DNA from 3 places in the Nesterenkonia sandarakina genome. Region 1 is predicted to be linked to each of the others. Evidence: predicted binding sites of a transcription regulator. Region 1 holds the regulator's gene; each other region holds the start of a gene.
The links. The regulator LexA, encoded in region 1, represses DNA repair genes until DNA is damaged. The targets are predictions, from matches to a motif close to TCGAACANNTGTTCGA.
Positions count from the first base shown of each region.

Region 2: the regulator LexA is predicted to act here: its motif matches at 1,490-1,505, upstream of HNR11_RS13745 (LexA family protein).
Region 3: the regulator LexA is predicted to act here: its motif matches at 1,014-1,029, upstream of HNR11_RS06365 (HNH endonuclease signature motif containing protein).

Region 1 covers NZ_JACCFQ010000001.1:1,944,490-1,946,752, reverse strand. Annotated here, with positions in the region: gene HNR11_RS09005 (histidinol-phosphate transaminase) at 1-401, opposite strand, end outside; gene HNR11_RS09000 (LysM peptidoglycan-binding domain-containing protein) at 454-819, opposite strand; gene lexA (transcriptional repressor LexA) at 1,038-1,757, shown strand; gene HNR11_RS08990 (ATP-dependent DNA helicase) at 1,902-2,263, opposite strand, start outside.
Region 2 covers NZ_JACCFQ010000002.1:84,199-86,461, reverse strand. Annotated here, with positions in the region: gene HNR11_RS13750 (Y-family DNA polymerase) at 1-1,032, opposite strand, end outside; gene HNR11_RS13745 (LexA family protein) at 1,044-1,472, opposite strand; gene HNR11_RS13740 (ParA family protein) at 1,861-2,263, shown strand, end outside.
Region 3 covers NZ_JACCFQ010000001.1:1,368,060-1,370,322, forward strand. Annotated here, with positions in the region: gene HNR11_RS06355 (PhzF family phenazine biosynthesis protein) at 1-78, shown strand, start outside; gene HNR11_RS06360 (GNAT family N-acetyltransferase) at 258-923, shown strand; gene HNR11_RS06365 (HNH endonuclease signature motif containing protein) at 1,033-2,263, shown strand, end outside.

The DNA of each region.
Region 1 (2,263 bases):
TACATGGAGTACGTGGGCGGGAAGGCCAGCACCGAGCGGCCGGGACCGGCGAAGGCCTGCAGGATGTGCTGCATGATCTCGTTGGAGCCATTGGCGGCCCAGATGTGCTCGGCCGTCAGCTCAGCAGGCTGGGCTTCTGAGGCGAGATCTCGGTTGAGGTACTCGGCCAGCTTGTCCCGCAGAGCCGAGAATTCCCGGTCCGGGTAGCGGTTGAGATGGGCGGCCGCGGCGCGAACCTCTTTGCCGATCGCGTCCACGACGTCGGCGGGGACGTCGTAGGTGGTCTCGTTGACGTTGAGCATCGCCTTCACGCTCAGCTGCGGCGCACCGTAGGGTTCTTGACCCTGGAGCTCCTCGCGCAGCGGCAGACGGGACAGGTTCCGGGAGCGAGATGAAGTCACCGCAATATTCTAGCGGGGTGCGCCGCTCCGACCTCCGGGACAGGAAACCTTCTCAGTCCACCGGGACGAAAAGCTCCTGGCCGGGGGTGAGCTCGGAGCCGCTGAGGTCGTTGAGCTCAGCGATCTGTCCGATGAGGACCTGGGGGCGTTCGTCTGACTCCACGGAGGCCGCCACGCTCCAGAGCGTGTCCCCCGCTCCAACGGTGACCACCTGGGCCTCCACGCCGGGGGCCTCACTCGAGGAGGCCTGCGCCTGGTTCATCCATGAGGCTGCCAGGATCAGCGCCCCGAGGAGCGCCATCGTCAGGGCGGCCAGGACAGGAAGGCCCAACAGGAGGAAGCGACCGCGACGGGTCAGGTGCACGCCCGAGGCAGGAGCAGAGTCGGCGGGTGCGAATCCAAGCTGTGCTGTACTCATGGGAAAGAACCTCTCATTCGAACGTGTGTACTATTTCTAGCACATAGTTTCGAAACTTGGCCAGACTCGCCGCAGATTTGATGGAATCTCTCTACGATTTCGAGTAACCTGAGCGCCATGTTCGAAGTGATCTTCGAAGCGAATCTCACTGTGAACAGTCCATCAGCAGGGTCTGACATGGATGCTGACACGGGGCCGGCACAACTACGGAGGCAGCAATGGCGCGCAACACCCAGGACTCATCAGCAGCGCCGCGATTGACGGATCGGCAGCGGCAGATCGTCGACGTCATCCAGGAATCGCTGGCCGAGCGCAGCTATCCGCCCTCCATGCGGGAGATCGGTGACGCCTGCGGGCTGGCTTCGCTCTCCTCAGTGACGCATCAGCTGGCTCGTCTGCAGGAGATGGGATACCTCAGGCGGGTCCCCGGACGCCCCCGGGCCATGGAGGTCCTGCGCGACTCAAGCGGCGCGCTGGTGCTCGGGGAACCTGCCCAGGAATCCGACTCATCCGACCAGGACGCCGTGGTCGACCTCCACGGCTACCGGGAGGAGTCGGACAGTCGGATCGCGGAGATCCCTGTGGTGGGACAGATCGCTGCGGGTGGTCCGATCTTGGCCGAGCAGCGGGTCGAGGACATCATGCCGCTTCCCCGCCAGCTCACCGGCGAGGGCGAACTCTTCATGCTCCAGGTGCGCGGTGATTCCATGATCGAGGCCGGCATCTTCGAAGCCGACTGGGTCGTGGTGCGACGTCAGAGCACGGCCGAGAACGGTGACATCGTCGCCGCCCTGTTGGACGATGAAGCCACCGTGAAGACGCTCAAGCGCCGGGACGGCCATGTGTGGCTGCTGCCCCAGAACCGGCAGTACGAGCCCATCCTCGGCGACGAGTCCACCATCATGGGCAAGGTCGTCACGGTGCTGCGCAGCCTCTGAGTGACCGCAACCTCTGAACAGCCGCCGCACCTGAACGACGGCGGCCACTCGACGGGACAGCGCGCCTGAACGACGGCTACCCCGGTACGGGCCGCCCCGGAAGGGCTTGGGCGCGCCGGAGACGGACAGAGTCCAGCGTTCGGCTCAACGCCCGTTCTCAGCCAGGCGCGCCAGAGCTCCGCGAGCAAGGTCCCCGTTGGCGGTCGGCCAGAAGTCCGGCATCGAGCGCTTGAGGAATCCCCCGTAGCGCGCGGTGGCCAGACGTGAGTCCAGAATCGCCAGCACCCCCTTGTCCTCCGAAGTGCGGATCAGCCGACCGGCGCCCTGAGCCAACCTGGTGGCGGCGTGCGTCGCAGCGACCTGCATGAAGCCGTTCCCGCCGTGCCGAGTGACCTCCTGGCTGCGTGCGCTTACCAGCGGGTCATCGGGGCGTGGAAAGGGGATCCGGTCGATGGCGACCAGGCGACAGGAGCGCCCGGGGACATCGACGCCCTGCCAGAGGCTCA
Region 2 (2,263 bases), on a different contig from region 1:
GGTGCCCTCCGTGAGCTTCGGCAGGAGCGCTTTAACCTCGCGAGTCAGGGTCACCGGATCAGCCGTGGCCGAGGCCAGGCGTACGGTCACGGTGGGTTCATTGCCGGCATCGCTGCTGTAGGCACTGGTCTTGGCCCACACCGTGAGGGTGCGGGCTTCACGGTGATTGCGCCGCAACCGCTCCGAGGCCCGCTGCGCATACACACTGAGCACCTGGGCCATTTCAGCCTTCGTGGTGACCGGCTCAGAGAAGGACCGAGAGACGATCAACTGCCCCTTGACCTCTGTCTCCTCTTCAAAAGGAAGACACGGTGTGCCGCGCAGCTCCAAACACAGCCGCATAATCACCACGCTAAAGCGGTCACGCAGCATCACCGGGTCTGCATCCCGGAAATCCTTCACCGAGTACATGCCCCGCCCGATGAGCCGCTTCGCCATCCGGCCACCAATCCCCCAGACCTCATCGACTGGAAGGTTCGAAAGCAACTGTTCCCGGTGCGCTTCTGGCACGGCCTCCCACACACAAACCCCGCCCAGGTGATCAAGCTTCTTGGCAGCACGGTTACTCAGTTTCGCCAGCGTCTTCGAGGCTCCGACACCCACGCAGACAGGGAGTCCGAGATGCTTCCACACGCGCTCCTTGACCATCTTCGCCCAGGTCAGCAACTCAGTCGGTGTGCCGGTGAGCTTTACGAACGCTTCATCGATGGAGTACTTCTGCACCTGAGAGGCACACTCGCCCAGGACCCCAACGAATCGGTCAGACATTTGCCCGTACAACTCATAGTTCGAGGACTTCGCGACCAAGCCCAACTGGTCAGCCGTCTCCGAGAGCTTGAACCAGGGCTGGCCCATCGTGACCCCGAGTGCCTTAGCTTCCTTACTCAGAGCAATCACGCAGCCGTCATTGTTCGAGAGCACGATGACCGGCCGACCCCGCAGGGTGGGATCAAAGACCCGCTCGGCCGAGACGTAGAACGAGTTCACATCGATCAGAGCGATGTACTCCCGCGCCTCCGACCCGGCGGGCATCGAGGCGGTGTCTAGAGGTTGTGGATGCACTTGATGACCACTCCCCAGATATCGAGTTCAGAGAGCCCCTGGACGTGAATCGAGGGATAGGAAGGGTTCTCCGCTTGGAGCACCACTCCCCCGTTGATCAGCCTCAGCCGCTTCACGGTCATTTCGCCGTCGAGGATAGCGACCACCACGGACATGTCCCGCGCTGTGCGTGAGCGGTCCACGATCAGTTCATCCCCATGGCTGATCCCGGCGCCCTCCATCGAGTCGCCTGCCACTCGGACGAGAAAGGTGCTGTTGAGATCCCGGATCAAGTGCTCGGTGAGGTTGATCGGCGCAGTTTGGTAGTCCTGGGCCGGAGACGGGAAGCCCGCCGCGACGGACCCCGGGGCCTGGTGCAGCCCTTGGGTCAGGTCGGCCTCATCGAGACTCTGGATCTGGTCGATACGCATGGGAGCCTCAGTATCTATCGAACATACATTCGATAGCAATATGCGCCTAACGTAATACCAAAATACCGGACGCGGTATAAACAGGAAGGTTGTAGTACCGATATAAGTGTATACCGGAATACCGGGAACGGTATTACGGTCGATAATCGACTAGCGGCGTCTTGCCCGCGCCACCACTCAATGCTGTAGTGCCTAAATACCGGGAGCGGTAATTATGCGTATAAAGAAAATCGCTTATAAGGTAATGCCGGGGTACCGTAATAACGAGAGCGGGTTGGTTAGCCAGACCGGCATCCTGGTATGGCGATCATTGGTGTGTCGTTGCGGCGGTATCCCGGTATCCCGGTAATACTGGCAGTACCGAAGTACCGCGACAGGGAAGAGCTAGATGCGCATTGCGATTGTGAACAGTAAGGGCGGGGTAGGGAAGACCACGACTGCCATCTACCTCGCTACCGCTGCAGCGCGCGATGGCAGGCATGTCGAGTTATGGGACGCAGATATCCAAGGGTCGGCTACCGAATGGGCCTCTCGCGCACAGGATGAAGGAGAGCCGTTGGAGTTCGAAGTCCACTCGGTGTCGCTGCCAAAGCTTCGCCGCAAAGAGACAAGCACTGCATGGGTCTTCGTTGACACTCCACCGGGTCAAGCAGAAGTTATGCAGGCCGCGGTCGACTTCGCTGACTTTGTCATCGTTCCTGTCATGCCAGAACCCATGGGGCTTGATCGCGCATATGCAACTCTCGATGGGTTGGCTCACGGAAAAGATGCTGCCCTGCTCTTGGGGGCTG
Region 3 (2,263 bases), 580 kb from region 1:
GCCCTGTGGGTCGGCGGCCGCGCCGAGGTCGTGGTCAGCGGGACCATCGACGTGGGGGAGCCGAGCGCATCGGTGTGACCGGTGCGCTGGCGGGGATCACCGTGCTGGCGGCGCTGGACTCGGGCCAGCTCGCGCAGGCTCGGGCCAGTTCGCGCAGGCTCGGGCCAGTTCGCGCAGGCTGGGGCCGAAAGGGTTGAGCGAATGACTGATTCAGGCAAGCCCGGCACGTCGCCCGCCGCGCCGCTCAGGGGGGTCTCATGGCCGTGGTGATCAGGCGGCCGCGTCCTGAGGATGCGGAGCGCATCGCGGCTGTGCACGTGGCCACCTGGAGAGAGACCTACATCAACCTGCTCCCGGAGGGGTTCTCCACCGAGGAGCACTCCCGCATGCGCCGCGAGACGTGGACGCGGATCCTCACCGAGCAGAAAGATGAGTGGAGCATCCGCGTCGCCGAGGTCGACGGCGAGATCATCGGCTTCGCGATGGCAGGCCCGGCGCAGGACGCGGCTGAGTCGCCTGACCTGCCTTCCCGCACTCTCTACACCCTCTATGTCCTCCGAAACCAACACGGGACCGGGGCGGGGCAGGCGTTGCTGGACTCGACCCTCGGGGCGGGTTCTGGCACTGGGTCGGACACGGACGTCGGCGCTGCGCCCGGCGCTGAGGTCGGCGCTGAGGTCGGCGCTGGGACCGGCAATGGGTCGGGCACTGAGGCTGGCGCTGGCGCTGGGGCTGGGGCTGAGGCTGAGGCTGGCGCAGCGCCGTTCGAGGGGGTTCGCGCTGAGCCGGTCAGTCTGTGGGTGGCCAGGCAGAATCCGCGAGCCATCGCCTTCTACCTCCGCAATGGGTTCCGGTTCGACGGGTCGGAGCAGCAGGATCCGGGTGCTCCCGCCATCACAGATGCCCGGATGGTGCGCCCTTAGCGGTCGCCCACCGAGTTCTCGGGCCGTGCCGCTAAGCGCGTCCAAATGAGATCAAATTGGCAGCAGCTAGACTCTTGAGCCTCATGCGATTAGAAGATATATTCGAATCATGCAAGTTGCACTCACTGATCCGAATGCAGAGCCTCTGCGGGAGTCGCAGCGGCAGCTGAATCGAGGTCAGGCGGAGCAGCTCAGACTGCTGGTGGACTACGTCGAGTCGTTCATGCGTGACACCGAGGTGATCGAGCCGGAGTTCATGAGCAGGGCGCGCGGTCGTGCAATCGCAGAATCGGCGGCCATCATGAATGCGGCCGAGGCGATGGGCGCCAGCGAGGGGCACGTCTACACCCAGTACCACCAGGCCTGCTTCGCCCGGCAGCATCTGCCACAGGTGTGGCGCTCCGTGCGTGCCGGGGATGTCCCCGTTCGCTCCCTGGTCCGAGTGGTCTCCGCGGCAGAGCGCCTGGTCTCGCCCACACACCGCGAACGGCTTGATGCGCAGGCCGCAGCCTACGCTCTGACACACCGTCCGGCGCGGCTGACGGCCTGGTTGAACCGCTTCGTGGCGCGGGCCGAACCGGCTCAGCATGAGCAGCGGTGTCGCCGCGGGCACGCAGAACGCCGGGTCTGGCTGGAGCATCTGGAGGATGGAGTCAGCATTCTGCACGCGATGCTGCCCACACTCACTGCCGAGGCGATCAAGAACCGCCTTGTCGATGTGGCCCGGAGCCCGAAGCAGGACGTGCCCTACGATCCCTGTGTGGAGCGGCCCGATGCGGGTCGGTCTGCCTCATCCCAAGGAGGCCCCGGCTCCTGTCATCCAGGGACCGTGCAGGGAGGATTTGACTGGCTCGGCCTGCCGAGCGAGGGGCCCGATGCTGGGCTGCATCATGGGTCGGCTCTCACGCGGGTCTCATCCGAAGAGAGTGTTGCTGCTTCGGGGGTCGGCGGTCGTCTCGAGCATGCCGGACCGCCGATGAGTCGAGAAGCCGGCGACCCCAGGAGTCAGGCCCAGCGGGAGGCGGATCTGCTCTCGAGCTGGCTGCTCACCGGAGAGACCGGCTCTGGTATTCCGATCAACGGCCACGTCGGCATCCTCATCGAGCCCGAGACCCTGCTGACAAGCTCCGGCGCCACGGGGGTCGCTCCAGGCGTCGGTATGCCTGCGTTGAGCCGCAATCGTCGCCACGCCTACCCGGTAGAGATGATCCGTCGGATCATCCTCAGCGACGAACACCGGATCACCTGGACCCCGGTCCCTTTCGAGGCCGCTTCGAGTGCTCCCGCAGATGCTGTCGCTGCTACTTCGGATGCTCCCGCGAACGCTGTCGCTGCGACCA